Regions from separate parts of the Streptococcus pasteurianus genome, predicted to be linked through region 2. Evidence: predicted binding sites of a transcription regulator. Region 2 holds the regulator's gene; the other holds the start of a gene.
The links. The regulator Rex, encoded in region 2, represses fermentation and respiration genes when NADH is low (regulators of the CRP and FNR family bind a similar motif). The targets are predictions, from matches to a motif close to TTGTGAANTANTTCACAA.

Region 1: a site for Rex is predicted at 11,055-11,072, ahead of adhE (bifunctional acetaldehyde-CoA/alcohol dehydrogenase). Genes of this name have one in related genera too.

The regions. Positions count from the first base shown of each region.
Region 1 covers NZ_CP039457.1:235,558-251,704, reverse strand. Annotated here, with positions in the region: gene E8M05_RS01500 (DegV family protein) at 1-368, opposite strand, end outside; gene E8M05_RS01495 (NYN domain-containing protein) at 531-1,043, opposite strand; gene rlmB (23S rRNA (guanosine(2251)-2'-O)-methyltransferase RlmB) at 1,093-1,842, opposite strand; gene E8M05_RS01485 (Mini-ribonuclease 3) at 1,905-2,309, opposite strand; gene cysS (cysteine--tRNA ligase) at 2,302-3,648, opposite strand; gene cysE (serine O-acetyltransferase) at 3,720-4,313, opposite strand; gene E8M05_RS01470 (SseB family protein) at 4,329-5,084, opposite strand; gene pnp (polyribonucleotide nucleotidyltransferase) at 5,129-7,312, opposite strand; gene E8M05_RS01460 (GlsB/YeaQ/YmgE family stress response membrane protein) at 7,525-7,758, opposite strand; gene E8M05_RS01455 (hypothetical protein) at 7,770-8,123, opposite strand; gene adhE (bifunctional acetaldehyde-CoA/alcohol dehydrogenase) at 8,196-10,877, opposite strand; gene rpsO (30S ribosomal protein S15) at 11,360-11,629, opposite strand; gene E8M05_RS01440 (Cof-type HAD-IIB family hydrolase) at 11,943-12,788, shown strand; gene E8M05_RS01435 (VOC family protein) at 12,806-13,189, shown strand; gene E8M05_RS01430 (MurR/RpiR family transcriptional regulator) at 13,305-14,159, opposite strand; gene E8M05_RS01425 (MFS transporter) at 14,172-15,332, opposite strand; gene E8M05_RS01420 (cyclic nucleotide-binding domain-containing protein) at 15,426-16,070, shown strand; gene def (peptide deformylase) at 16,138-16,147, shown strand, end outside.
Region 2 covers NZ_CP039457.1:950,355-966,501, reverse strand. Annotated here, with positions in the region: gene E8M05_RS05165 (ABC transporter ATP-binding protein) at 1-47, shown strand, start outside; gene E8M05_RS05160 (glycoside hydrolase family 1 protein) at 103-1,521, opposite strand; gene E8M05_RS05155 (MFS transporter) at 1,634-2,977, opposite strand; gene E8M05_RS05150 (MarR family winged helix-turn-helix transcriptional regulator) at 2,983-3,435, opposite strand; gene E8M05_RS05145 (HAD family hydrolase) at 3,699-4,538, opposite strand; gene E8M05_RS05140 (hypothetical protein) at 4,710-5,108, shown strand; gene E8M05_RS05135 (SDR family oxidoreductase) at 5,141-5,896, opposite strand; gene pta (phosphate acetyltransferase) at 5,963-6,961, opposite strand; gene E8M05_RS05125 (RluA family pseudouridine synthase) at 6,978-7,868, opposite strand; gene E8M05_RS05120 (NAD kinase) at 7,865-8,701, opposite strand; gene E8M05_RS05115 (GTP diphosphokinase) at 8,676-9,341, opposite strand; gene E8M05_RS05110 (CYTH domain-containing protein) at 9,474-10,043, shown strand; gene E8M05_RS05105 (ribose-phosphate diphosphokinase) at 10,129-11,100, shown strand; gene E8M05_RS05100 (cysteine desulfurase family protein) at 11,108-12,223, shown strand; gene E8M05_RS05095 (DUF1831 domain-containing protein) at 12,225-12,572, shown strand; gene E8M05_RS05090 (redox-sensing transcriptional repressor Rex) at 12,717-13,364, shown strand; gene radC (RadC family protein) at 13,511-14,191, opposite strand; gene E8M05_RS05080 (glycosyltransferase family 8 protein) at 14,239-15,078, opposite strand; gene E8M05_RS05075 (AI-2E family transporter) at 15,085-16,147, opposite strand, start outside.

The DNA.
Region 1 (16,147 bases), 710 kb from region 2:
GCCAAAGTATCAATAATTTCAATAGTAGCTTGCGGGAATTCTTCCAAAACGATATCACGCGCAATCATAGAGCTTTGATACGTTCCTGAAAGAACAGATGAAAATGCCAAATAAAGCACTCTGTCCCCATTTTGAGCATGATGTCGAAAGCTTTCTTCAAATTGTCCCACATTAACTTGACTAGTGGTTGGTTTGCCACCATTTTTCATGCTTTCAAGCAATACTTCACTCGTTAAACGGTTCTCACCGACAGTTTCGTATGTTTTTCCGTCTAATTGAATGGTTAATCCTAAAATTTCAACATCGTGAGCGTTTGCCCATTCTTCATCTAAATCAGCTGTTGAATCTGTTATTAATTTAAAAGTCATAATTATTCCTTTACTATCAAACACTGATTTTTCTGACATTTTACCGTCAAATCAGTTTTCATTTTCAAAATAATACTTTGATAATCAAATGATTTTAAATTATTATACCAAAAAAGCTCACATTGCGCGAGCTTCTTTTTTAAAAGTCTGTTTCTGATTAAACTACATATCGTCTAGCAATTGCTTCAATTTATCCAATTGTCCGTCGTTCCAAGGGCGTAATTTTGGTGTTGTCAAATCAATATGTTGAGACATTTTATCCAAATCTGATTTGACTGTATTAACACGTTGTTCGAGTTCACGGGCCGAGACGCGTAAAGCTCCCTGAGAGAAAACTGTCCACTGCTCATTCAAATCACTGGTCGCAACTTCAACAAGATTACGGGGTGTGTTTAATTCAGCAGCGGTACGTTCAATATAAGAATCTGCAGTCTCGTCTTCTTCTGTAAAGATGACTTGAATTTTATATTGATCATAGCGTTGACGAACTCCAGGGACATATTGCGCATCAAAAACACAGATGATGTCAAGATTTTCAAAATGAGCATAGTTATTTAACTTACGTAGCAAGATATTTCTGGCTTCGTCTAGTTGATTTTTCTTAAACAGTTGACGTGTTTCCTGCCAAAAGGCAATCATATTATAACCATCAACTAAGAGGATTTTTTTCTTCAATTGTTCTAGTCCTTTCATAGATGGCTAGCTTTTTCGGCTTTACAAGGTTTTAGTCGATTTTATGGCGGAAGACTTCGTACATTAATACTGCCGCAGCGACGCTGGCATTTAAGCTTTGCACATGACCGTTCATCGGAATGGTAATCATTTCATCAACTTGTTTTTTGATGTTTTGTGAAATGCCTTTTCCTTCGTTTCCGATGATTAATGCTAATTTACCTGAAGTATTCCATTTGTGAGATGGGGTTCCATTCATGTCTGTTCCAAATACCCAGAAGCCCTGTTCTTTTAATTTATCAAGGGTTTGGCTGAGATTTGTTACACGCGCAATCGGCACATGCTCAATGGCACCTGTTGATGTTTTGGCAACAACTGGCGTAACACCAACCGCACGGTGTTTTGGAATGATAACACCTGTCACGTTTGTTGCATCAGCTGTTCGCAAGATTGAGCCAAAATTATGTGGGTCATTGAGTCCGTCCAAGATAAGAATGAGCGGATTTTCTTCCTGCGCAGCTTTATCCAAAATCATGTCCAATTCTGCATAGGCGAATTCTGAAACACGCAAAACAAATCCTTGGTGAACAGCTCCATTTGTCATATCGTTAAGTGTTTTTTTAGGCATCCAAGAAATAGATACTTTTTTCTCTGCTGCTAAGTTTTTTATCTTATCAACATTTTTTCCGCGTAAATCGTCTTGAATGTAGAGTTTATTTCCTGTATTAGCCGTCAAACTCTCCGTTACGGCATGAACACCGTAAACAATGTCATTAGTTTCATTAAATTCTCTGTTTTTCATAGTGTTATTATATCACGAAAACCAGCTCTCATGCGAGAACTGGCTGTTATTTTTATTTATAGCTAGTCTTCTATTTTCTCAATGGCTTGAATACACCAGTCGATTAGTTCTTCGAGGCGTTCGATTTGGCCAGTCATATGAAGATATCCCATGACTGCTTCAAAGCCTGTTGACATGCGATAAGTCACGACATCCGCATTTTTAGCTTTGGTGTGGCTATTTGTGTTGCGACCACGTTTATAGATGTCTTCTTCTTTTTCGGTCAATAGCCGAGCTTCTAACATAAGATTAATTAGCATAGCTTGCGCCTTAGCAGAGACATATTTGGTTGCTTTGCGGTGCAATTGATTTGGTTTTGTTAATCCTTGAAAAATCAAGTGCTTACGAATATACATAGAATAAACCGCGTCACCTTCAAAAGCAAGGGCAATACCATTAATTAGATTGACATCTACCTTGTTAGTCACGTGTCCACCTCACACCATCTTTGGTATCAAGAAGCTTAATACCTTGTGCTGCTAATTGGTCACGAATGGCATCTGCTGTTGCGAAATCTTTATTGGCACGCGCAGCTTGACGTTTTTCAATAAGTGCTTCAATATCAGCATCCAAGACTTCTTCTTCAAACACAATACCAAATACAGCAAGCATCTTAGCAAAGGTATCTTTGACTGCTTGATTATAATTACCTGAATTAATCCATTTTGCCATATCAAAAATGACTGTAATACCATTTGCCGTATTGAAATCATCATCCATAGCTGCTTCAAAATCAGCTTTAAATTTTGCCAATTCAGCAGCATCGGCTTCTTCAGTAAGTGGCAATGTAAAAGTATTTTTCAAATATTTAAGATTAACAGAGGCGTCATGAACAGCTTTTTCAGTGAAATTCACTGGCTTGCGGTATTGTTGTGTCGCAAGGAAAAATCTTAAAACTTGTCCATCAACGTTTTTTAACATATCATGAACAGTTACAAAATTTCCAAGAGATTTTGACATTTTTTCATTATCCACATTTACAAAACCATTGTGCATCCAATAATTGGCAAATGTTTTTCCTGTTTTGGCTTCAGATTGGGCGATTTCGTTGGTATGGTGAGGAAATTCCAAGTCAGCTCCACCACCGTGAATATCAATCGTATCACCAAGAATGGTTGTCGCCATAACAGAACATTCAATATGCCAACCAGGGCGTCCTTCTCCCCATGGGCTTTGCCATGAAACCTCGCCTGGTTTGGCTGATTTCCAAAGGGCAAAGTCTAAGGGATTCTCCTTGATTTCTCCTTCGCCATCAACACGACCACTAGCTCCAACTTCTAAGTCAGCAAGTGTTTTATTAGCGAGTTTTGCATAGTTTTGGCTTTTTGCAACGCGAAAATACACATCACCATTAGCTTCGTAAGCAAAACCTTTATCTACCAAAACTTTCACAAAGTCAATAATTTCATCCATATAATCAATGACACGAGGATTTTTAGTTGCTGGTTTCACACCGAGTTGTTTGACATCTTCCATGAAAGCGGCGATAAATTTATCTGAAAAAGCTTTGGTGTCCATACCAACTTCAGCAGCTCCTTTGATGATTTTGTCATCAACATCTGTGAAGTTAGAAATGTAGTTAACCTTGTAGCCTCGGTATTCAAAATAACGACGAATGGTGTCAAATGCCACAACGCTACGAGCATTTCCAATATGAATGTAGTTGTAAACCGTTGGTCCGCAGACATACATATTAACCGTATTTTCAGTAATCGGCACGAAATCTCGCAAACTTCTGGTCATTGTATCATAAATTTTAATTGTCATGTCTGTTTCTCCCCTTTTATAGTTCATTCTTAAACTATTCATATTGTCTAAATTTTTGAGGAATGCAAGCTTTAATAGCGTGATTCTTCAAGTTTAGACGTGTAATATTCACGATTTTCTTCCATGTTATGAATAGCATCCACGTCTTTCTTACCGTGGACACGAACAACTTTTGCAGGAACCCCGACAACTGTGACATCAGCAGGAACATCCGCAACTACAACGGCAGCAGCACCTACCCTAGCATTTTTTCCAATTTCAATAGGACCAATGACTTGAGCGTGAGCAGAGACAAGCGCTCCTTCACGAACGGTCGGATGACGTTTTCCCACATCTTTACCTGTTCCACCAAGGGTTACACCATGATAGAGCATAACTCCTTTTTCCACGATAGCTGTTTCTCCAATAACAAGCCCTGAACCGTGGTCAATAAAAACTCCTTCAGCGATTTCAGCTCCTGGGTGAATTTCAATTTGTGTCCAAAAGCGCCAAAATTGACTGTGCATACGAGCAATTAATTTAAAATCATGTTTCCACAAAAAATGCGATAAACGATGTGCAGCTAGTGCTTTAATACCGGGATACGTTAAGATAATTTCCAGAGAGCTACGAGCCGCTGGATCATTTTTCTTAACAATGTCTATGGTTTCTTTCCACCAACCCATATCTTCTCCTTTCCTTTATTCGTCTTCGTCAATTTCAGACCAATCCACTAAGATTTGTTGGTCGTCAAATGGATTAATCGCAACTCCTACGGTTTCGTCAATGTCATTTTCGCCATGTCCTGGTTGGTAAATATCTGCCAAACGCCACGTTAAAACACTTCCTTGTGCTTTACGGAATGGCAAACCAAAATCGTTGTGGTTATACCATTTAGCAAAACTTTGAAGGTTTGAGAAAGCAGGCACATAGCTTTTGCCTTCTGGTGTTGACATTGTTGGAAACATGCGATTAAAACTTTTGTCATCACGTGGGTGAACAAAAGCAGGTACTAAATAATATTTATCCAAAACATCTGCGGCGAGATTTTCTTCTCCCATGAGTTTGTTTAGGATAGTTGTGTAAACATTCAAAAATTGAATCAATTCACTGCTTTTAAAAATGGTTGAATTGCCAAAATCACCTGTCTTTTTGAGGTTAAAAACAAGTCCTGTCAATCCTTTTTCAACAACTTCTCTCAAAACATCTAGCGTTGAACGTTCCACCCAATTTTGTTGTAGAGCACTAGCTTGTTCTGTTTTAAATGTTTCAAGGTCATCTTTGTCTGAAAAAACAGGTGTCACCTTTTGCCCATCAATTTCAAGAGTATAAGGCTGATCACTGGCTAAGACAGAGTTGTTATGCAAGGCATTAACAAGAGCAACACTATCTAAAAAATTGTCTGGTGCGTTAATAAAGGCACGCAAACGGATATCAAGTTCATTTGTATTTGTCATGATAAAACTCCAAAATTATAAAGAATGATCTTTAAGACAGACAATCAGTCGATTTTGTCATGCTTTTCTTTACGATCACGCAAGTGTCCACCAAATGGTGAATGTTCTTTGTATTCTTTCTCAGATCTTGGTGGACGTGGTAACAAAGCCTTCATTGAAGCATCAACGCGACCTTTATCATCAACTTTAATGACTTTAACATCGACTTCTTCACCGACTTCTAAAACATCAGAAACATTAGCCGTACGTGACCATGAAATTTCTGAAATGTGAACAAGGGCATCTGTTTTATCAAAGAGATTAACAAACGCACCGAATTTTTCAATACGAACAACTTTGGCATGGTAAACTTCACCAACTTTAGCCTCGCGAACTAAACCAGCAATGATTTCTTTTGTGCGGTCAATTGCAGCTTGGTCAGATGAATAAATAGATACATTTCCTTCATCGTCAATATCGATTTTAACACCAGTTTCTTCGATAATTTTATCAATCGTTTCGCCACCTTTACCGATGACAACTTTGATTTTATCAACGTCAATCTTGATTGTATCAATTTTTGGTGCTGTTGGAGCCAATTGAGCACGTGGTGCTGGGATAGTTGCTTCAATCAAATCAAGGATTTCAAAACGAGCTTTTTTAGCTTGAGCAAGAGCTTCTTTTAAGATTTGAGGGGTGATTCCTTCAATCTTAATATCCATTTGAAGCGCTGTAATTCCTTCACGTGTACCAGCAACTTTAAAGTCCATATCACCAAAGTGATCCTCAAGACCTTGAATGTCTGTCAAGATTGTGTAATTGCTACCGTCTGAAATTAATCCCATGGCAATACCTGCTACTGGAGCTTTGATTGGTACACCACCAGCCATAAGAGCAAGAGTACCCGCACAGATTGAAGCTTGTGAAGATGAACCATTTGATTCCAATACTTCAGCTACAAGACGGATTGCATATGGAAATTCTTCTAAGCTAGGAAGAACTTGCGCAAGAGCACGTTCACCAAGGGCACCATGACCGATTTCACGGCGACCTGGAGCGCCATAGCGTCCTGTTTCACCAACTGAATATTGTGGGAAATTGTAGTGATGTAAGAAACGTTTCTTGTATTCTGGGTCAAGACCGTCAACAATTTGTGTTTCTCCCATTGGAGCAAGGGTCAAAACTGATAATGCTTGTGTTTGTCCACGTGTGAAAAGACCTGAACCGTGAACTTTTGGTAAATAATCAATTTCAGCATCCAATGGACGAATTTCATCAACACGACGACCATCAGGACGAATTTTGTCTTCAGTAATCAAGCGACGGACTTCCGCATGTTCCATTTGTTCAAGGATTTCAGCAACGTCACGCATGATAGTTTCGTAATTTTCATCGTCAGCGTAGCGTTCTTCGTAAACAGCAATGACTTGTTCTTTCACAGCTTCTGTCGCTGCTTCACGCGCTTTTTTCTCTTCAACTTGAACTGCTTTTTGAAGGTCAGCGTTATAAGCTGCAATAATTTCAGCTTGCAATTCTGGGTCAACTTGAAGCAATTCAACCTCAGCTTTTTCTTTACCAACAGCTGCGACGATTTCTTCTTGGAAAGCAATCAGTTCACGAACAGCTTCGTGCCCTTTAAGAAGCGCTTCAAGCATGATGTCTTCTGACAATTCTTTGGCACCAGACTCAACCATATTAATGGCATCTTTTGTACCAGCCACAGTCAACTCAAGAAGTGATGCTTCTTTTTGTGCAGCTGACGGATTGATAATAAATTCACCGTCAATGTAAGCTACTTGAACGCCTGCAATAGGTCCGTTAAATGGAATATCTGAGATAGATAAAGCAAGTGAACTACCAAACATAGCCGCCATTGGCGCACTAGCATCTTCATCGTAAGAGAGAACGGTATTAATCACTTGAACTTCATTACGGAAGCCTTCTGCAAACATTGGACGAATCGGACGGTCAATCAAACGCGCTGTCAAAGTCGCATCAGTCGTTGGGCGTCCTTCACGTTTATTGAAACCACCAGGGAATTTTCCAGCTGCATACATTTTTTCTTCATAGTTAACTTGAAGTGGGAAAAAGTCACCTGTTGACATCTTCTTAGACATGACAGCTGCACTAAGAATGGTTGATTCACCATAACGTACCACAGCAGCGCCATTGGCTTGTTTAGCAACTTGACCAATCTCAACAACAAGTGGTCTGCCAGCAAAAGTTGTTTCAAAAGTTTGTTTTGACATATTTATTCCTCTGATATTTTATTTTGATACGTCCGTTTTCTACAAAAACCAGTCTGTAAAAGACTTATAAACTCGTCTTTGCATAAAACCACGTATCTCTATCATTTTATCACATTTTATGGGAAATAGCAGAGCTTGTAGCATAGTTTTTTAAGAATACTAAAAAGCAGTTGTCAGTTGACAACTACTTCTTACCAAAATATATCATTGTTTTACTTGCCAAAGAATAAATCAACGACTGCAATAACAATGATAGCTCCTAAAATCGATGGTAAAATTGCCATACCAGCTAACGATGGTCCCCAAAAGCCAAATAAACTTTGACCAACAAAAGAACCAACTAAACCAGCAAAAATATTGTAAATGCAACCCATAGACTCTCCTCTATTGGTAATTGCACCAGCCATCATCCCAATAAGCGATCCGACAATTAATGACCAAATCATAATATTCTCCTTTAAATCGTTGTCCCACTAGAAATATTTGAAAGAACTCCACTAATTATCCAAAAGACGATTAGATAAAATACCAAAACCAAAATAGCCACGACAAATAAAGCTATTCGACTCCGTTTGCTAAATCGATTCGGGCAAGTAAATCCCATTCCAAAAGAACCTAGTATCATCAGTATTAAAAAAACAATTGTTTGTTCTGCCATGAAAATAAAGGAACTTAAAAACACAATTCCGAATGCTAGTGACAAAAGCCACATATATTTCCAACGGTGACCAATTGACAAACTCAAACCAAGAAAAATCAACCCTAGCGGTCCCATTAAAATAAAACAAAATGCTAAAATTCCAAATATCATACCCTTATTGTACCATAAAAGCCTCCCAAATGGAGGCTTTTATGGTATTGACTGCTAACTAAACAACTAATATTAGAACATATCAATCAAAAGTTGTTTCAATTCTGAAATGTATGGTTGACGTGGGTTTGCTGGAGTACATTGGTCATCATATGCCAAACTTGCCAAACGATCAACTGCTGCATCAAAGGCTTCTTTTGTAACACCATTAGCAGAAAGTTTTGGTTCAACGTCAACAGCATGCATCAATTTATCAATGCGATCGCAAAGTGCTTCAACTAATTCTGCATCATCTTTACCTTTAAGACCAATATAACGCGCAATATCTGCGTAATCTTTTTGAGCACGGTATTCTTCATAACGTGGGTAAACTGAGCGTTTAACATTACCAGATACAGCGTTATAGCGGATAACATGTTGCATTGCGATTGAAATAGCTAAACCGTGTGGAAGTCCAAATTCACCACCTGTTTTGTGAGCAAGTGAATGGTTGATACCTAAGAAAGCATTACCAAATGCCATACCAGCAATAGCTGCTGCATAATGCATGTTTTCTTTAGCTTTTTCACCACGAAGTGTTGGGTTCTTAGGATCGTAGTTATAAGCATCTTCAAGATTTTCAATAATCAACTTGATAGCTTCAAGAGACCATGGACGTGTAAAGTCAGATGCCATAACTGATACGTAAGATTCAAGAGCATGTGACAAAGCATCTAATCCTGACCAAGCTGCTGTACGTTTTGGCACAGTCATAACAAATTCTGGATCAACAATAGCAACTTGTGGTACCAATTCATAATCAGCAAGTGGGTATTTCACGTGTGTATAATCATCAGTAATAACCGCAAATGGTGTCACCTCAGCACCTGTACCAGATGTGGTTGGGATACAGAAAAGGCGTGTTGTTGTTTGATGTTTGAATTTCACAATACGTTTACGAATATCAATGAATTTTTGTTGCAATTCAAGGAAAAATTCGCTAACAGCATCATAACTATCAAGGAATTCATCACCACGGTCAAGATAAACTTCATAAATTAAACGTGCAATTTTAGATGCATCAATAGCAGAGCCACCACCAATTGCAATGACTGTATCTGGTTTGAAATCACGCATTTGTTTTGCAATTTCGATTGTTTGTCCAAGAGTTGGGTCTGGTTTGATTGTTCCGTAAATTGATGTTGCGACTTTTTCATCACGCAATGCCAATTGAGCAAGGACAGTGTCAACAAATCCAAATTGAACCATACCTGGGTCTGCTACAATTAAAGCACGTTGCATTGGTTCATATTCATCTTGCAAATATGAGATAGCATTCTTTTCGTAGTAAGTTTTTTCTGGTAAGCGAATCCATTGTGGACGGTTACGACGTTTCGCAACAGTCTTGATATTTAAGAGATCGCCAGTTGAAAGATTGTGTGACAATGAATTTTTCCCCCATGATCCTGTTCCAAGTGTTAAGCTGGCTTTAAGTGCGTCTGTATAGACATCACCGATACCTCCGACTGAATCTGGTTGGTTAACCAAGACACGTGATGCTTTCACGGCATCGCCATATGTTGCTACAAATGGATCTGCTTGTGAACCAATTTGGATACCGGCATTGTGTCCTGCACCTTGATAATCAAGAAGCGCTTCAACAATTTCGATACCTTCTTCACGATCTTTAGCTTTGTACACTGAAAGGAGTGGAGACAATTTTTCTGATGATAGTTTTTCACCGATGTTTTGCTTGTCAAGTTCAAACAAGAGAACGTCCTTGCCTTCTGGCAATTTCACACCAGCTTGTTCACAAATCCAAGTTGCTGGCATTCCGGCAACAGGACCGTTTACACCATGGTTGTCATTGAAAACAAAGTCTTCAATTTTCTTGTAGTCCTTCTTAGGTACTAAGTAAGCACCTTTATCTTGCATTTTTTGCAACCATTCCTTGTAAATTGGCGCTTCAACGACTGCTGAATTTTCAGTCGCACAAATCATACCATTATCAAAGCGTTTTGATAACAACAAGTCTTCCACAGCGCGGTCAATATGAGCAGTTGCATCAACATAGATAGCACCATTACCTGCACCAACACCCATTGATGGGTTACCTGATTTAAGGGCTGCATTTACCATACCAGGTCCACCAGTTGCCAAAATAGAAGCAATTTTCTTGTTTTGGATAAGGGCTGTTGTGTTAGCGATTGATGGTGTTTCAATCCATTGGACAATATTTTCCGGAGCACCAGCTTTCACCGCAGCATCGTAAAGAATTTTTGCTGCATGAGCTGAACATTTTTGTGCTTGTGGGTGGAATGCAAAAACAATGGCATTACGTGTTTTCAACGCCACCAAAATTTTAAACATTGTTGTTGATGTTGGGTTTGTTGTTGGGACAATACCTGCTAAAACACCGAGAGGGGCTGCAATTTGAATACTTCCAGAAACCCTATCTTCACCAATGATGCCAACTGTTTTTTCATTTTTGATACGTTCATAAACGTATTCTGTTGCGAAGTGGTTTTTAGTATCTTTATCCTCAACGACACCACGACCAGTTTCGGCATGTGCTTCTTTTGCCAATTCTAGCGAAGCTTCAGAACCTGCGAGAGCCATAGCTGCTACAATTTTATCAACTTGTTCTTGTGAATAAGTTGCATAAACGCGCTCAGCTTCAAGAGCTTTATCGACAAGAGCCCCTGTGTACTGCTGAGCTACTTCTTCAGCGCTCAACTCGTTATTCTTTACATCTGCATTTGTTGCTTTAGCCATTAAGAAAACCTCCATATAAGTACCCTTAAAATAAGTGCCTCAATTTTTAAGAAGAACAATGAATGAATGACACCAAGATAAAAACAAAGCCTGTATAGTCGTCTAAAACCTCAACAGAGGTCAAAAAACTCTCTTCACTACACAAAATCAAAGGTTAAGTTCTTCAACTATCAATCATTGTGATATTCTTCACCAACTATATTAAACTTTTTTCAAAAAAAGTCAAGTATTTTTTGTAAGCTTTTTCATTTTTATTATAAAAGCATTGTAAGGGAATACAAATAAAACGCCACAAACCTTATTCCATTAATTTTTTTATCACTTTTGACACGATTATCTCATTTTATTTAATCATCTCAAGGTTATTATTGTTTGTTTTCATCTTTTGTGAAATTTACCATTTTAAAGAGAAATCATTTTGGAAAATACAAAAAAGCCCCTTGGAAAAATCCAAGAAGCTTTTAGTTGACTTGGGCGTCTGATTAACGACGAAGTCCGAGTGATGCGATCAATTCGCGGTAACGGTTAACGTCTGTGCGGCGAAGGTATGCCAACAAGTTACGACGGTGACCGATTTTTTTCATCAATCCACGGTAAGTTGCGTGGTCTTTTTTGTGTTGTTTAATGTGCTCGTTAAGATGGTTGATTTCCCAAGTAAGAACAGCTACTTGAACTTCAACTGAACCTGTGTCACCTTCGTGACGTGCGTATTGAGCAATGATTTCATTTTTTTTCTCTTTTGAGATTGCCATAATATTTTTCTCCTTTATATTGCTTCATCCGAGTCGTAGGTTTTTGGCGTCTCCTACAACCAAGAAAAAGTTACTTGTCATACGACAGTCCTTATTGTAGCAGATTACTGCTGCTTTTGTCAAAGGTTTTTAATGTTTTTAGCTAAGGTCATCTAAAAGTTGTTTGGAAGTCATCTGTTTGAAAAACTTTTTTCAAAAATTTATCAAGAACGTCAGAAAAAATGACAAGAACATTCTAAACAACACTCAGCTATTTTCATCTTTTCCAAAATCAACTATACTGAAATCAAACAACAAGAAAGTGAGAACTCTTATGACAAAATCTTTAATTATCATGGATATTGACGGAACATTGACAAACAGCGAGAAAAAAATCACTCCTAAAACAAAAGAAGCTCTTTTAGCCGCTCAAGAACAAGGAGCACGTCTCATCTTGGCTTCTGGTCGTCCTGTAAGTGGTATGCAGGATTTTGCTAAAGAATTAGCAATGGACAAGCACCACGGGCTTTTAGTGGCTTATAATGGCGCTGTGGTAGTGGATTGTGAATCTGGCGATATTCTTTTCAATCAAACCATGACAGTTGAAGAAGGACAAGCAGTTCTTGAACACGTGAAACAATTTGATGTCATCCCAATGATTAGCAAAGGGGATTATATGTACGTCAACGATGTCTATAACAACATGATTCACTGGGAGAAAAAGAATCTAGACATTAATATCATTGAATACGAATCACGTGGCGGTAAATATTTGCTAGCTGAAAAGCGTGATTTGGCTGCCTTTGCTGATTTCCCGCTCAATAAAATCTTATTGGCTGGCAGTAGCGATTATCTTGCTACACATTACAAAGAAATTGCTGCACCATTTGAAGGCAAACTCAGTTCAATGTTTACGGCAGATTTTTATTATGAATTTACTGCTCAAGGAATCGACAAGGCAAAAGCCTTGGATACTGTTTTAGCACCGCTTGGTTATCAACCAGAGGATATGATTGCTTTTGGTGACGGACAAAACGATGCTAGTATGCTGACTTATTCTGGAACTGCGGTAGCAATGGCAAACGCTGTGCAAGAATTGAAAGATATTGCCGATATTATTACCCTTTCTAACGACGAGGACGGTATCGCTGAAACGTTACGAGATTACTTTACCATTTGATTAAACGGGAGATAGAAATGATAAAAATTGAACACATCGGTGTTTGGGTACGTGATTTAGAAACGATGAAAGAGTTTTTTGCTAAATACTTTCAAACAACGGCATCCAAACGCTATCACAATCCACGAACAGGTTTTTCTTCCTACTTTTTAAGCTTCCCTGACAATGCTGCTCGATTGGAATTGTGTCATCGCGAGGACATTTCTGAAGGCGTTGATGAGAGTCTTGGCTTTGCTCATTTAGCCATTTCACTTGGTAGTAAAGAAACCGTTGATCAGTTAACGGCACAGCTTGAAAACGATGGCTATCATGTTTTAGGTCAACCCCGAACAACTGGTGACGGTTACTACGAATCCGTCATTTGTGACCCCGAAGGGAATCGTTTAGAATTGACCGTTTAATAGACTTTGCTATGGGCAGATTACCTATCCAGCATTTGCGAATCTCACCTATAGCAAACAAAAAAGCTTGGGCTAAATCCTAGTCAGATAGGGATTAGGAGTAGTTACCAAGTTTTTATTCTTTTTTCGTTTTGGTCATTCGCTCGTAAGCTTCCAATTTGAATGCCAAATTTTGGTCGTAATTTAATTGAAAATACAAAGAGTACAAACTATCTAACAAATAAAGTAAGGTCATTCGTGTCGAAAATGACGACATCTTATTGTAGTGATTTTCAGAAGAAGCCATGTAAATAATATCGTCAGCATAAGCTGTCAAGGGATTTCCTTGTGTTGATGTCAAGAGAATAATAGGTACCTGATTTTTCTTCAATATCTTGCAAAAGGCCTCCATTGAAGAGCCACGACCACCAAACGAAATCACGAAAGCCAAGTGACTACTATCGCTGTTTGTCGCTGTCAAACTCTTGATATAGTCGTCTTTTGGTACCGTCACCAGCTGATTAATCTCCTGCATTTGAAATTGAAAATTCTCCGCAAAATACAAATTCGCTGATGAAGTATAAATGTCGATGATGTTTGCTTTTGACATTTTTTCAACGGCAAAAACCAACGTTTCTGGGTCTGCTAACCCCAAGGTATCCTCGATTGTTCGCTCATAAACCTCTTTTAACCGCAACATCACTTCATAGTGCGTATCCGTTTCTAAAATTGGAAAATCAATATCTGAGACTTGGTGATTTTGACCTTGTTGGAGATCTGTTCGCAAAAGTAATTTCAAGTCATTGACCCCACGCAATCCCAGCTTATTAATCAAGCGGTAAATGGTCGAAACAGAAATAAAAAGTTTATCTGAGACTTCCTTTGGTTTTAAACCAATAAATTCTTCTGGATTTTCTTTTAAATAATCTACTAAAATCTGTTCTGTTGGTGTTAGATGTTCTAGTAATTGTAACCTTTGTATCATTTTCATAGGTTTATTGTATCATTTTTGACTTAAAAAGCGTGTTTTAAACATCAAGATAAGGCTGATTATTAGGCTAATAATAGCATAAATCACAAAGGCAAAACCAGGTTGTGGATTGATTTTTGAAAAAAGACTGAGGACAATGGCTGCGCTAGCTCCGCCAAAATTACAAAATAACAGAACCAAAGTTGTCGCATGTCCAATCAATTGTGGCGATATTTTATTTGACACATTGCTAAAGACGCTTGTAACCACAATGCTGTACCAGAACCCTGAAAGCATTGTTCCGATAAGCATTAACCAGAGATTGTGTGCCACACCAAGCATAAACAACCCAAGGGCAAATGGAAGCAAGGAAACAATTATCAGCTGTTTCTTAAATCGTGCTAATAAGCCTTCAAAGCAAATACCAGAGAGAATTCCCATTAACATCATGCCACTCAAAATTAAACTAGCTTGGCGTGGACTTCCAAGGTGCAGTTGGTCAACGATAACTGGAATTCTAAGGCTATTAGCACTATTAATATTAATCACAAATCCTGCCAATAAAGACAATCCGACAATATACACAATATCTTTTTTCGTAAATTTAGCTGATGTTTTTTGGCTAGCCACTTCCGCTACAACGGCTCGTTTTGGAGCAAACAGCAAATAAAACAGTAAAATAGGTAAGGCAAAAAGATAAACGATAAACGCCCATGACCATCCAAACGGCACTAAAAAGCCTACCAGAGCTGTTAAAAAAGCATTGCCTAACACTTCAAACGACCCACGAAAGCCAAGCATTTGTGCGCGCTCATTTCCTTGGTAATTTTCGCTAATGATACTAATCGCACGCGCGTTAATCAGACCAATTCCCATTCCTAGAAGCACACGTGAGACGACAACCAACGCATACGTTTTGCCAACAACAGGCAAACTTCCACCAAATGCAATGAATGACAGCCCTAAAATGATACTGCTGCGTTCTGACAGAAAACGGTCCAAGAATGGATTTATCACCAACATTCCCATAATGGCAAAAGAGGAAATGGAAAACAGCATTTCAACCTGACTTGCAGCATAGCCTTGTTGCTGAAAAGTTGAAATCATTTGCGGCAGAGCTGTTGACGTCGAAAAGGTCGAAACCAACATAAGAGACAGCGACAAAAGACTAAGTTTCTCCAAAAGTGCTTTCATACGAACTCCTTACTTGTTTTTTTCATCAAATCAAGTATAATCAAAGTTAACGCATAAAAATATGACTTTTGTCACAATTAAAAGGAGATATACGTGTCATTAGAAGCCTATATTAAAGAATATCAGCTAGAAAAAATCTTCCCTACTCATTATTTTGATAAATTGCAAGTCTTGCAACTATCTGCTGGGGATGCCATTTGTCATCAAGGCGAATCATTAACAGCACTCTCTTACTTTGCCAATGGAAAACTCAAAATCGTTCGCCGACTTTTTAACGGAAAAGAACACATTCTTGACATTAAAGAAAAGCCAACCTTAATTGGTGATATCGAGTTATTAACAGACCAGCTTGTCGTATCATCTGTCATCGCTCTTGAGGATACTCTCATTATCCAATTACCTTTAGCTGGTATTCGTGAACAATTGCTTTCTGACAATGCCCTACTTTTAAACTTGAGCAAGGGCTTAGCACAATCTCTCTACGAGCAAAATATTCGCGCATCAACGAATTTAAATTACACATTGAAAGAACGCCTAGCAACGCATATCTTGGCTATCGAGGAAAAAGGTGTTTTCAAATTAGAATTGACAAGCCTTGCTGATTCATTTAGCGTCAGCTACCGTCATTTACTGCGTGTCATTCATGAACTGATTGATACAGGAATCATCGAAAAACGCAGACCCTATTATTACATCAAAGACATGACACAATTGATTGACCTAAAAATCACTAATTAAGCCTTTAACTTTCTCGTTCCGCATTTTTGTGCTATATTGTTATTATAGAATAAATTGAGGAGAAAATATGTCAGTTA
Region 2 (16,147 bases):
CAGACGTCACGTTTGAACTCAAGAAAAAACAATTTACAAAGGTTTAAAAATAAAAGAATGCACTCAACTTCATTGCTGAGTGCATTTTCATTATAAAATTTATCAATCTGATAAATCTTGTCCATTTGTAGCGATAACTTTCTTGTACCAGAAGAATGAATCTTTGCGGTAGCGTTTGAGACTGCCCACTTCTTCATCTGTACGGTCAACGTAGATAAAGCCATAACGTTTACGGATACCTTCGTGTGTTGAGATGAGGTCGATTGCTGACCATGGATTGTAACCAAGCATATCAACACCATCAGAAATAGCCAATTGAATTTGTGCAATGTGTTGGCGAAGATATTCGATACGGTAGTTGTCATGAATTTTGCCGTCTTCTGTCAAAGTATCGTATGCTCCAAGACCATTTTCAGTAACTAAAAGCGGCAAACGATAGCGGCTGTACATTTCACGGACGGTTGCACGGAAACCAATAGGGTCAATTTCCCAACCAAATTCTGTTTTCACAAGATTTGGATTGTCAACGCTCTTCGCAAAGCCTGGGAAAGTTTGATTTGATTGTTGGTCACCATTAGCTCCTGCGACTTCACTACCGTCAGAAGCTTCAACAGTCGCTGTATTGTAATAGTTAAAGCCAATAAAATCAGGTTTAGCTGCTTTCATGATAGCACGGTCCTCATCAGTAACCGTTGGCAAAGCATCATTTTCTTCCAAATATGCCCAAGCTAGGTTATTGTATTCACCGAAAACATAAGCATCTAAATAAAGCCAATTACGAAGCGCATTGAAGTTTTGAGCAGCAATAACATCTTCTGGTTTTGATGACGCTGGGTAAACCAAAGAAATATTTGGTGCTGGACCAATTTTAGCATCGGGAAGCATTTCATGGCAAAGTTGCATTGCTTTAGCTTGCGCAACCAATTGGTGATGATTTTGTTGGTAAATCTCTTTAGTGAGATTAGTTGTTCCTTCTGGCACATGAAGCGTACCGATAACTGGACCAACCAATGTTAGCATGTTTTGTTCATTGATTGTTAGCCAATATTTAACACGGTCACCGAAGTTTTCAAACAAGACACGCGCATATTCAGCGAACCAATCAACAGAATCATGTGTTGACCAAGAACCGCGTTCATCAAGCGCTGCTGGCATATCAAAGTGGAACATTGTGACGATTGGTTCAATGTCATATTTCAAACATTCATCAATCAAATTATTGTAGAATTCAATCCCTTTTGGATTAACCTCGCCTGTTCCATTCGGCAAAACACGTGTCCAAGAAATAGAGAAGCGATATGATTTGAAGCCCATTTCTGCCATTAGGGCAATATCTTCTTTGTAATGATGATAGTGGTCAACTGAAACTGACAAATCAGCTGTGCCTGCAGGAATTTCTTTCACGTCTTGGCATGACGGACCTTTGCCGTCCTCTAAAGCAGCTCCTTCAACTTGATAAGCTGACGTTGAAGCTCCCCACAAAAAGTGCTCTGGAAATGGGTTTAAATTTTTGTGTAACATAAAAATCTCCTCACTAATGGTTTTTCAACAATATTATATCGTTAAAATCAAACAAAAACTAATGATATAAAACGCATTCCTTGTACTATACCATTGTATAAAAAATTTTATATTATATTCTATTTTGATATTTCAAACTAAGAGTTAAAATCAATGATATGAAAACCACACCAATCAGAAAGAAAATTGCATTACGACTACCGGTAACCGCACCATTAGCTACAGAAGACATTTCGCCTAAGGTAAAAATTTGTGAAACAACTGTTGTCGAAATTGCACCGGAAAATTGTTGAAATGTATTGAGGATGCTATTTCCATCGACAAATTCTTCATCGCTTAATTTAGACAAAGTTGTTGAAATGATATTACTTGCTGCAATACCAACTCCCATCATAATCAAAATATCCAAAAATAACAGTTGGATAACCGAAGCCTTGATAAACATTATTACCATCATTAGAAGGCCCAAGAATGTTATCAAAACTCCTGTAATAATAGGTTTAAAAGCACCGATTCTATCCATAATAAATCCAGAAATTGGGGATAAAATAGCAACTAGTATAGCGCCAGGAAACATGAACAATCCCGCTTGAGTAGAAGTTTGCCCTAAAACTATTTGAAGATGATTGGGCAGAATAAAAGACAATCCTAGGGAAACCATTTGAAATCCTAATACACCGTACATCAAAAAAACGAAAGTTTTATTCTTAAAAACATGCAAATTAAGTAGGAGCCCTTTTTGATTAGATACATAAAATAGAATGAATGCTATCATACATAGAATAAGCAAAAATATTGATAATTGCTCAATTGCAAGTAGTAAAGAACCTAAACCAACTCCTAGAAAAACAAAAGCCAGAATATTGAATTGACCATTTTGTGTAACCTTTATATGTGGAATTGAACCGATACCAACCAATGTGGAGATCAAAAGAATTGGTATTAAAAATAGAAATATGGACTTCCAACCAAATGCAGTTAACATTATTCCTCCGTAAGTTGGACCAATCGCTGGTGCAAAAGAGGTAGTCATCGTTGCAATTCCAGTAATAAAGCCACGACGTTCAATAGGAACATGGTGTAAAATAATATGAAATAGCAAAGGTAATGCTACACCTGTCCCAATTCCTTGTAAAATACGCCCAAGTAAGAGCATCCACAAATTCGAAGCAAGGGCATCAAATATCAAGCCTGTTATAAAGAAAAGATTTGCGCTAAGAAAAATCTGATGCTCTGAAAAGTGACGAATCAAGTATGCTGACAACGGAACAATAATAGCTACCGCCAACAGATTTCCAGTAGTTACCCATTGGATAACTGTTGCATTAACACCAAACTCTCTCATTAATACTGGAAAAGTTACATTCATTGAAGTTTCCACAAGTACTCCAGCAAATCCCAGTATTGCTGTGGTTATAATTGCTGGCAAAACATTCCATTTACGTTTATTCTTCATAGATATCAATCGTTTTTACTCTTATTAACCCTTTCTATATTTTCCAAAATACGTTCTAATTGTTTTTCGAATAACTCAATTTCTTGTGGCTCGAACCCTTGATAAAAATTTTTACCAACCTCTTGGCTAACTTCATAGCCAAGAGCAACTTGTTCACGACCAAAATCCGTTAAAGAAAACAATTTTTTTCGTCCATCTGTTGGGTGCGCGACACTCCTAATCAAAGACATAGTTTCGAGCTTTTTTAGCATACTCGTTAAAGTGTTGTTAGCAAGTCCAGAATACTTGGAAATCTCACTAGCTGTTAAATCATCACCGAAATCACGTAATGTAGTCAAAATTTTCCCTTGCTCTCCAGAGTAAACAGCTTCTGTCTTACTCAGCAGCTTATTGAAATACCTTCCATTCAATAACGTAATATGTGTCATCAAATATGAGCCTCTAGCAAATTTATCCATTTATTCTTATATTTATATTAGCGGGTAGCTCCCGTCAGTATAAACCCTTTCTTTCATTATTTTTTAGATTTGTTTTATACTTAGTTCAGCGCTATAGATTAGTATCATTTTTCAATCGCTTAGATTTTTTATTTCTATATAGAACTTTAGTTGGATTTTACTATATAGAAATAAAATGTCAAGTATTTTTTCTTATACATAGTAAAAAGGATTTGGAAATTATTTCCAAATCCTTTTTACATCATATAAAACTTAGTCCCTTATTAAATTAATCCCAATTTTTCAAAGGCATTATAAAGTCCGTCTTCCTCAACGTCATCGGTTATCATGTCTGCCATAGCAAGAATTTCTGGACCACCATTTCCCATTGAAACACCAATTTCACAATATTCTAACATTGGAATATCAACCTTGGCATCACCAAAAGCAATGGTATCCTTTTTATCAGCTTGCAAGTGTTCTAAAAGAACATCGATTGCGTGTGCTTTGGTAATATCTTTAACACCGAGGTCTCCAAATAACGCCGTTTCACCACGACCACCCCATGTTCCAGCTTTTAAACTTGGAAAAGCTTTGGCTGAATCCAAATGGTCTTGGTAAGAATTAAGAATAAAGCTGACCTTATTCAAATCATCACGATACAATTCGCCACCATAAATCAAGCCATGAAGGGCATCTTCTGCTTCCATATGCTCAACTTCTGCCGCTGTTTTTCCTTTAGAAAACGCATATTGTCGCATTACTGGACGGGCAACTTCTTTAAAATTTTCCGAAGCAAAAAGACCATTATTTGATTCTAAGTAAAATTCCAACCCACGTTCGTGTAGCCAGTCAACAATGGCTTTGGCATCCTCTTTTGAAATCAACTGGTGCATGATAACCTTACCGTCATATTCAACGTAAGAACCATTGCCACCAATCATGCCATCAAGACCAATTTCCCACAGTTCAGGCTGCATTTCCGCACGACTACGCCCCGTGCAAACAAAGACATAATGTCCATTTTGACGCGCTTGTTGAATTGCTTTAACAGCCGACGCTGGCACGCGATTATGATAATCCACTAATGTTCCATCAACATCTAAAAAAATAATCTTACTCATCGTTTTCCTCCAACCTATCTTTGTTATCTATTATAAACAGTTTGTTAGCAAGAAGATAGTATGATGTTAGCGTTTTCTGATATTATCCTCTGAATTATCAAAACAATGCATGTGCAAGTCTCTCATAGCAGTTTACAAACAGTTTAGTTGTGCTTTTCTGACAAAATCGTTATGATTGATAACATGAAAGACATTAAAGCATTACTGGCTCATCTTCCCTACCGAGCTAGTTTTTATGATAACAATTTAAAGCTCATTTATAGCAACCATCGCTCTGACGGATCATTTTTCACAGAAAACGAAAGCGAGAAACTTCCTGAATGGATTTGGCAAAGTCTACATCAATCTCCAGAAAAAAGCCTACATTTGCAAATACCGACAGATAGTTTTGAAGCCATCTTAATGCAAACTTATCAGCTGATTTTAGACAATTCTAGTAAATCACTTGGTGTCATAACTTACATTCAAGATTTAAGGCCACTTCTGTCTAGTTATCTAAAAGAAACTAGTCAAGCCATCGTTGCTTGGTCTGATACCACATCAGGACCTTCTATTGGTAATGATTTATAGGAATGATAAAAAGAGCCATATGGCTCTCTTTTTTAATCTCGGTAAACGGGTTGTGGTCCAAAAGATTGGGAAACAGGCATTATTTCAATGCGATTGATATTGACATGAGAAGGTTGGCTTGTCACCCAAGAAACGGTGTTGGCAATATCTTCTGGTTTAATAGCATGTGCGCCATCGTAGAGTTTTTCAGCGCGTTCATCGTCGCCTTTGAAACGAACATTTGAAAATTCTGTTCCCTCGCAAAGACCTGGTTCAATATTAGTGACACGAATTTTAGTGCCTGCAAGGTCCGCACGCAAGTTCAATGAAAATTGTTTCACGAAAGCTTTTGAAGCACCGTAAACATTAGCCCCAGGATAAGGAACCGTACCAGCAGTTGACCCAAGATTGATAATCATACCAGTATTACGTTTAACCATATCTGGCAAAATTTGGCGGGTTAAATAAGTCAAACCAACGATATTCGTATTAATCATTGTCAGCCAATCTGAAAAATCTGCCTCGTATGCTTTATCCAAGCCAAGTGCTAAACCGGCATTATTAACCAAAATATCAATTTCTCGCCATTCTTTAGGCAAAGAAGCTAAAGCTTCATCGATAGCTTGTGTTTGTGAGACATCCATTTGAAGAGGGTAAACATTCTGTTCACCTAGTGCTGCTTGTAAGCTCTGCAATTTTTCCAAACGGCGGGCACTAGCAATCACACGATAACCGTCAGATACTAATTTCTCAACGATAGCTTTACCAAATCCAGCAGAAGCTCCCGTAACTAAAGCAATTTTTGACATATTTCCTCTTTTCTTATTAAGACAAGAAAGCCAGTCGGAAAAACCAACTGAGCTTTGTTAATTTTATTAATTATCGTTGCCATCAATAGCCTGAGCAGCTGTGATGATGGCTAATTTGTAAATATCCTCAGCACTTGAGCCACGTGACAAATCATTCACAGGCTTGTTAAGTCCTTGAAGAATTGGTCCAATAGCTTCAAACATCCCTAAGCGTTGAGCGATTTTATAACCAATGTTTCCTGATTGAAGGTCTGGGAAGATAAAGACATTTGCTTGTCCTGCAATATCACTATCTGGTGCTTTTACAGCTGCTGTCCCTGGAACAAATGCCGCATCAAATTGCAATTCACCATCCAAAAGAATGTCAGGGCGTGTTTCTTGGGCAATTTTAGTTGCTGTTTGTACCTTTTCAACTTGTGGCGCCTTAGCACTTCCTTTCGTTGAAAAGCTCAGCATTGCAATCTTTGGCTCAATATCAAAAATTTTAGCCGTATCCGCAGTATTCACAGCAATTTCAGCCAATTCTTGAGCAGTAGGGTCAATATTAATCGCACAGTCAGCGAACACAAGACGTTGTTCAGTTGTTTCACGGTTCATCAAGAATACCCCTGAAGTACGTGAAATACCAGGTTTCGTTTTGATGATTTGAAGCGCTGGGCGAACCGTATCAGCGGTTGAATGAATGGCACCAGAAACCATTCCGTCAGCCAAGCCAAGTTTGACAAGCATCACACCAAAATAATTGACATCTTGTAACAAACGCTCGGCCTCTTCTGGTGTCACTTTTCCCTTACGAATTTCAAGAAATGCTTCTTTCATTTCATCAAATTTATCGTATTCTGCTGGATTGATAAAGACATAATCTTGATCAGCGAAGCCAAATTTCGCAAGCAAAGCTCGAACTTCTTTAGCGTCTCCTAAAATAATTGGCTCAATTAACCCCTCAAATTTCAAACGAGCGGCTGCTCGAAGTACACGTTCATCATTTCCTTCAGGAAAAACAATTTTGAGGTTTTTACCAACAATTTTTTCCCGTAAGCTACCAAATAAAGATCGAATTCCCATATTTTTAACCTTCTATCTAATTTTGTTGTAGTTCCATGATAACGCTATCAAAATCATCTGTCAAGTTTGTAGTCTGAATTATCTCTTCATTTGTGTATGGGTTTACAAAGCGAAGATAATGGCAATGCAAAGCTTGACGTGTAATGCCATAATCCATACTTCCACCATACATATCATCTCCCAACAATGGAAAACCAATATGCGAAAAATGCACACGAATCTGGTGGGTGCGTCCCGTATGGAGACGAATATCTACCAAAGCTACCTCACCAAAACGCGCCACAACTTCGTAGCTCGTATGAGCATATTTGCCAGACGGATGCACACAACGTGTGATGATACTATCATCTGAACGAGCAATCGGTGCAATAATCTCACCTTTATCTGCTAATTCACCTTTGCCAGAAACCAAAGCATAATACCGTTTTTCAATGGTTTTATTTTGCAGTTGCTTATCTAATCTAGCATGTGCATAGCCATGTTTAGCAAACAGCATCAATCCGCTCGTATCCTTATCCAAACGTGTCACAATATGCACCTGTTTATTCGGATAATTTTGCTCTAAATAATAATATTTCACAAAATTAGCAATCGTATTGGAATGCAAAACACTTGGAATACTGGCATAACCATACGATTTATTTATAATTAAAAAATGCTCATCTTCATAAGCAATATTAAGATCATGTTTAACAGGAACTAACGTCTCGTGCTCTTCTTCATCAGGAATTTCAATGGTAACAACGTCACCAACGTTCAATAAATAAATGGCATTTTGTTCAACACCATTTACCCATATATTCCCACCTTTGAACTTCACTTTAGCTAATAATCCTTTGGAAACATCGTGACCTTTTAAAAATGTTTTTACTTTTGTTTGTCGATCAGCAACAAAATCAAATCTCACGACTCCAACTCTCCTATAAAGGCATCTGTTACGCGTTCCCAGAAGCTTGTATGGAACGGCGTCGCCACAAAGCTAATTTTTTTATTGTCAATGCAATATTCAATTTTAGACACATTTTTGTAATGCATCGTTTTATTATCGATTGAAATCGTGTAAACACCTTGACGCTTAGGAATAATTTCAATCTTATCTTTTTTGGGAACAATCACTGAAGACCCCAACGTGCGATAGACACGATTATTCAAACTAGAAATTTCTGCCAGCTGCAAGGCTTCCATTGTCGGATGCAAAATCGCACCACCTAATGATTTATTATAGGCTGTACTTCCTGTTGGTGTCGATACCGAAAGACCGTCACCACGGAAACGTTCTAGTTGTACGTTATCAATAACCACGTCCGCAACCATCGTTTTTTCAATACGTTTAATGGCTACTTCATTCAACGCACGCGCTTTAACCACACGCCCATCGTCCAAGGTAACTTTTGCCCTCAAAATAGGATAAGAAACCTTATGTCCCTTATCAGCATGCAAATTTTCGATTAATTTTTCAACTTCAAAATCACGATAATCCGTATAGAAGCCAAGGTGTCCTGTATGGATTCCGACAAAGCGTACTTTATCAAGATTTTTTTCATACATGTGAAACGCTGATAACAACATACCATCACCACCGATAGAAATGACAATATCAGGGTCTTTCTTAGATAAATAAAATCGCTTGTCCTCCTTGAAGGTCGCAAAAAGTTTTGAAGCAACTCGCCTACTTTGGTATTTTCCGTTTGCCACGATAGCTACTCGTGTCACTTTATCTGTAATATTCGTCTGTGTCATCGCTATTTCCTACACCATCACTTAATTTTCGACTTGCGGGATCAAATAAAAGCTGTGCTTCTCTAATATCCTCACGAATCTTTCTCATTTCTTCATCCAATTCAAGCGCAATTTTTGCTGTCGTTTCAAGGCGTTTCTTGATTTCATCTGGAAATTCACCCTTGTACTTATAATTCAATGAATGCTCAATTGTCGCCCAGAAATTCATGGCTAATGTTCGAATTTGAATCTCAGCCAAGACCGTTTTTTGACCATCTATCGTATCTACTGGATACTCTACAATAACATGATAAGAACGATAGCCACTTGCTTTCATATTATTGATATAATCTCGTTCTTGAACAATTGTCATGTCGTGACGACCACGCAAAAGAGCTAGAACTTCATCAACATCATCTACGAATTGAACCATAACACGAACACCTGCAATATCTTGCAAATCCTGTGCAATATTTTCAGGTTTAATCCCCCGAAGTTCCATTTTTTCCTTGATACTTTCAACTGATTTTACACGACCAGTTACAAATTCAATTGGAGAATGGCGATTTTGCTTACGAAACTGCTTACGAATACCACGTAGTTTAATCTTCAACTCCCCAACTGTCTGTATGTAAGGATCTAAAAATTTTTCCCAGTCCATCACATTTCCTTCCTAATGGACCTGTCACGAAAGACATGACCAATCCTTGTCAAAAAATTGACTTTTGTATAGAATTAATATAATAAACTAATTATACCATAAATCTAATGGTGAAAAAAAGGAAATTTATTTATGACACACCTTGAAATTGAGTACAAAACCTTACTCACTAAAGACGAATTTAATCGTCTCAATAATCAGTTTTCACACGTAGCACCAGTCACACAGACAAACTACTACTTCGACTCAGAAAACTTTGATATGAAGGCTAATCGTATGTCGTTACGTATTAGAACCTTGCCCAACCGTGCAGAAATAACACTAAAAATTCCAAAAGAAGTTGGCAACTTAGAATATAACTATAATTTGAGTGTTGCAGATGCTAAAGAAATCATCAAATCTGGAAAATTTCCAGATGTTGATTTTCTAAACCTTATCGAAGAGAACGGGGTTAAACTCTCAAGTCTTAAAAACTTTGGCAGTCTTACAACAACACGCCGTGAAACAATGACTAAAATTGGTCTAATGGCACTTGATAGCAACCAATACGCTGGTATTAAAGACTACGAACTTGAATTGGAAGTTGAAAATGCCGAACAAGGTAAGAAAGATTTTGACAACTTCTTAGCCGAGCATACTATCGATTTCAAGTACGCTAAAAGTAAAGTCGCTCGATTCAGCGCGACTCTAAAACGAATTTAAGGTGCTTTTTCATGAGAAAGTGCTGAATTATTTCATTTTTTTTGATAGAATATAAGTATTAATTTTAAAGGAGTTTATTTATATCATGGCAGAACATTACGCCGACAAACAATTCAAGCTTTTTTCTCTTTCTTCTAACGTAGAGATTGCACAAAAGATTGCGGACACAGTTGGTGTCCCACTTGGAAAAGTGTCAACACGTAAGTTTTCAGACGGCGAAATCATGATTAACATTGAAGAAACAGTTCGTGGAGATGATATTTACATCATCCAATCTACTAGCTACCCTGTTAATGACAACCTTTGGGAACTTTTGATTATGGTTGATGCTTGTAAACGTGCTAGTGCAAACACAGTTAACGTGGTTATCCCTTATTTTGGTTATTCACGTCAAGACCGTATTGCTGCATCACGTGAACCAATTACTGCAAAACTTGTTGCTAACATGTTGGTTAAAGCGGGCGTAGATCGTCTATTAACACTTGACCTTCACGCTGTTCAAGTGCAGGGATTCTTTGATGTTCCAGTTGATAACCTCTTTACTGTTCCACTTTTTGCTCAATACTACTGTGAATTAGGACTAAAAGGTGAAGATGTTGTCGTTGTTAGCCCTAAAAACTCTGGTATCAAACGTGCCCGTAGCTTAGCACAATACCTTGATTCACCAATCGCAATCATTGATTATGCAGAAGACGATTCTCACCGCGAAGAAGGTTATATCATCGGTGAAGTTTCTGGTAAAAAAGCTATCCTTATCGATGATATTTTGAACACAGGTAAAACATTTGCTGAAGCTGCTAAAATCGTAGAACGCGATGGTGCAACAGAAATCTATGCCGTAGCAAGTCACGGTTTATTTGCTGGCGGTGCTGCTGAAAGCCTTGATACTGCTCCTATTAAAGAAATTTTAGTAACTGACTCTGTCGCTACTAAAGAACGCTTGCCAAAAAATATTAAATATCTTTCAGCAAGTAAATTAATTGCTGACGCGATTATTCGTATTCACGAAAAATCACCACTCAGCCCATTATTCTCATATAACGCTACAAAGGATTAACTAATATATGATATATCTCGATAATGCTGCTACTACTCCTCTCATACCTTCTGTTATTGATGCAATGACAGAAGTCATGATCAACGATTTTGGTAATCCCTCAAGTATTCATGGCATTGGACGTCAAGCTAACCAACGCCTACGCTCGAGCCGCCAAATGATTGCCTCAGCCTTAAAAACTGATCCACGCCGCATTATCTTTACGTCTGGTGCAACCGAAAGCAATAATACTGCTATCAAAGGTTACGCCCTTGCTAATCAAGCTAAAGGAAAACACCTTGTCACTACTGCTATTGAGCATCATTCCGTTCTTCACACCATGGAATACCTGGAAAAACGCTTTGGTTTTGAAGTGACTTATCTAAAACCTGAAAATGGTCATATTTCTGCACAGCAAGTTGCTGATGCTTTGCGTGATGATACTATTTTGGTTAGCATCATGTTTGCTAATAACGAAACTGGTGATCTTCTTCCTGTTAAAGAAATTGGAGAACTTCTTCAAGATCACCAAGCCGCATTCCATATTGATGCCGTTCAAGCCGTTGGTAAAGTTGATGTCTTTCCTGAAGAAATCAAAGCTGATTTTCTTTCAGCTTCTGCTCATAAATTCCATGGACCAAAAGGTGTCGGTATTCTCTACTCAACACCACAGCATTTTGATAACTTGCTTCATGGCGGTGAACAAGAAGAGAAACGCCGTGCTAGTACGGAAAATATGATTGGTATTACCGGTTTAGCACAAGCTTTGTCTGACGCCATTGCTCATAAATATGAAAATTATCAACAAGTTCAAGAACTTCGTCAAGCATTCCTTGATGGCATTTCTGGTTTGGATTATTATATCAATGGAAGCCAACATAAAATGCCGCATGTTCTTAACATCGGTTTTCCAAATCAAAACAACGGCATTCTTTTAACGCAACTTGATTTAGCAGGTTTTGCCGTTTCAACAGGTTCTGCTTGTACTGCTGGAACGGTCGATCCAAGTCATGTTTTGTCTAGCATTTATGGTGACGATTCTCCACGTTTAACAGAATCTATTCGCATTAGCTTTTCAGAGCTTAATACAATCAGCGAAATCCAACAACTCGCTCAAAAACTAATAGAAATTGTAGGAAAATAAGATGGCATTTGAAAAAGAAATTACTTTAGAGAACTGTCTTTATAGTTATGCTATTAGCGATAACATCAAAAAATACACGCTTCGTGATACCACATTTTCACAAAATCGTATTGGAAACTACGAATTGACACGCTTGTTGGAAAAAGTACCTAATTCTGGTGATGGTTTCCCATTGAAAATTACGATCAACAAAGATTTGACAGGTTTTAAACTCAGCATTACTGATAAATCTGGTCTGCGTTTTGTCAATATCTTCAAATCTGAGGACAATAAAATCCTTCAAGAAAAATTTTATTTCTTAATGGACAGTCTTGTGGAACGCGATATTTTCACAAAAAAACGTGTTTAATAACCCTTTTAACTCTAAAAACGACTTAATATCTAACATTTTTTGTTAATTTAAGTCGTTTTTTCGCTTATTTCGTTAAATTTGTTTCTGTTTTCACAAACTTTTTGATACAATAGTATTAAAAAGTAAAAGGGAGATGATATTGTGACTACTGAGAAATCTATTCCTAAAGCAACAGCTAAACGACTCTCACTTTATTATCGTATTTTCAAGCGATTCAATACAGATAATGTCGAAAAAGCGAGTTCTAAACAAATCGCAGATGCTATGGGAATTGATTCTGCAACCGTACGTCGAGATTTTTCATATTTCGGCGAGCTAGGGCGTCGAGGATTCGGCTATGATGTCAAAAAATTGATGAATTTCTTTGCTGATATTTTAAACGACCATTCCACAACAAACGTTCTTCTTGTTGGCTGTGGAAATATTGGACGAGCTTTGCTTCACTATCGCTTCCACGATCGTAATAAAATGCAAATTTCAATGGCTTTTGATACTGATGACAATGAAATGGTGGGACATGAAACATTAGATGGCATCCCTATCTATGGTATCTCATCACTAAAAAAACACGCGCAAGAAGCTGGTATTGAAACAGCTATTTTAACTGTTCCAAGTTCAAAAGCTCAAGAAGTCGCAGATATACTGGTTGATGCTGGTATTCATGGTATTTTGAGCTTCTCTCCTGTTCACCTCAATGTTCCAAAAGGTATCATCGTTCAGTACGTTGATTTAACAAGTGAGTTGCAAACTTTACTGTATTTCATGAATCAATCTAATCAAAATAAATAAACTATCAAGTTAGCTTCAAAAACATTCTGGATACTTTCCTCTAAACGAAAGTATCTTTTTTATTGCTTACCATTTATTTTTTAGAATATATTTTATGAATGATTTTCTTCTACTGCTTTCTCATTAGCAATTCAAAGTGAACGACATTACAAAACATCTGTTTCTTCTCGGAAGCTGTAATATTGGTATTTTCCAATGACGATATGGTCAAGGCAAATAATACCAATATCTTCACAAGAGCGTTTCATTTTTTGAGTAAATCGCAGATCGTTCTCACTTGGCTCTGGGGAGCCTGACGGATGATTATGGACAATAATAACTGATGTTGCCATATTTTTGCATGCATAATAGAGAATTTCACGTGGTTCAGCAATCGAACGGCGAACAGAACCGATAAAAATCGTTCGTTGTTCAATGATTCGATTTTGCGTATCCAGATAAATAGCCACCAAATGTTCTTGTTTTTGGTCACTCAATTCTAACATCATTTTACGCGCTAGACGTTCGCTACTCATAATGCGTTCTTTTTGGATATATTCAGCCTTGCTAATGCGCTTTGCTAGTTCAATCATTGCTTTGATTTCAATTGATTTAACATAACCAATACCATTGATTTGTTGCAATTCTTGCAGGGATAGGTGTTGAAAATCAGCTAAGCTATCTAAATTTTTCAAGATTTGATTGGCAACTTCCAAAACTGGGGTTGCTTTTGTTCCTGTTCGTAATAAAATAGATAATAGTTCCTGATTGCTAAGATGCTCTGCCCCTAAGTCTCTCAAGCGTTCTCGTGGCAACATAGCATCTGCTTTCATTTCAATTGCATACATAATAAAAAGTACCTCCACTTATTTATTCGTAAGTCGAGGTACTTTTTCTAATGATTTTTCTTATTTTTTAAACGTAATGCGCAGTGTTGATAGTGTTTATAAAGAGCGCTATAACGTCCACGGTAATCTTTTTTCCACGGCTTGTCTCGTCCACAAAAATGTAAAAACACCGTATGTTCAATAACCCAATTTAAATTCCATTTACCAGAACTTCTAGTATAATAGAGAATATTATATCGCGCATCGTAATTATAAATTTGGTCAGGAATTTGCAAGGTTTGATGCCCATATAAGGCATTCAAGATGTCTTGGTCTGGCAACAACAAGAGATGATTATTTTGCTCAATATAATCTAAAATGTCTTGTCGGCGTACCGATTGACGAATAGCAACCAAATTCATCAAAAGGACGCCAGAATTAAAATACCCTTCTGCCTCAAAATTCCGTAAACGCAGTTTATTAACAAGTTCTGAAATATTGCCATCTGACGTATGGCTAGCAGCAGCATACAGTTTATCGCCTAAATTCAGCTTATATAAGGGAACAACATCATTCAAACACAAAATATCCGCATCAACATATAAAATCTTGTCCAATTCCTTTGGCAAATATTCATGAGCCAAAAGGCGATAATAAATAGTCTCAGGGTAACGGTCTGTCGTCGGAGCATCTTCAAATGCTTCCTCACCAACCACAACAGGCGTATAACGAACACCTAATTTTTGACAGAATTCCGAAATGTCATCATTCTTTTTTAACAATTGCTTTTGTAAAACATAAACTGCTAAGTTATGATTGCTACTATTTTGATAAATCGAATATAGCGTGACCATAAATTGCGAAACATAGCCATCATCGATTGAAAAGAGTAAATTGATTGTATCCATATTATCTCAGTTATCTAAGTTTGCTTGTTGGCGCTTAGCAACGTTGTCTTTAATGATTTGATAAAGACTTGCTGCTAAAGGTACAGCTACTAACATTCCAAGGATACCCCATAAAGCACCACCGATTGTGATTGCCATTAAGACCCACATACCTGGTAATCCGATTGAACCACCAACGACACGTGGATAAATGATATTACCTTCAAATTGTTGTAAAACAACCAAGTAAACTAAAAAGAGAAACGCTTGCGAAACGGATTGCGTGGCAATTAAGATAAACCCGATTGTTGCTCCAATATAAGCACCAATCACAGGAATTAACGCCGTAAATGCAACCAAAATACCGATTGTTGCCGCATAAGGGAAACTAAATAGAAACATTCCTGCTGCTGTCAAGCTCCCCAAAATCATCGCTTCTAGTGTTTGACCAACAAAGAAACCATGAAAACGTAGATGTAGAATATCTAAGACATAGTGAACTTTTTCAGCGTATGTGCCAAGATAGGTATCAATCAAAAGATTAAATTGACGCCCCAATTGTTCTTTGCTTGCCAAAACATAGATCGAAAAGACCAAGCTAACAAAAACAGTTAAAACAGTTGAAGCAATCGTACTAACCGACGTCAAAAGCCCTGTTAAAACAGACAACACTTGGTTTAAAATTTGCTGACTATACTCTGAAAAGGTTGAGGTAATATCAGATGAATTTCCAAAATAATCAAGTAATTCTTTGATAGCCTTATTATCACTAACTTCTTTAATAAAATTAGCAACGCCGGTCGTATCAATCTTCAGCAAAGAATTGATGCTTGAAATCAAATCAGGCAGGACAATCGAAAAAAGCCAGCTAATCAATAAAATAAAGGTCAAGTATGCCAAAATCATCGAAATCGCACGTTTGGCTTTCAAGAGTATTCTATTTTTGATAACGCGCGTGTAGAGCATCTCATATAAGCTCATGACAATGTTGACAATATAGGCAATTCCAGCACCAATTAAAAAGGGGAAGCTTGCCTTATAAATCGTTCCGACAATTGATGCACCATTACTCCAATAAGCTTGGATAGCA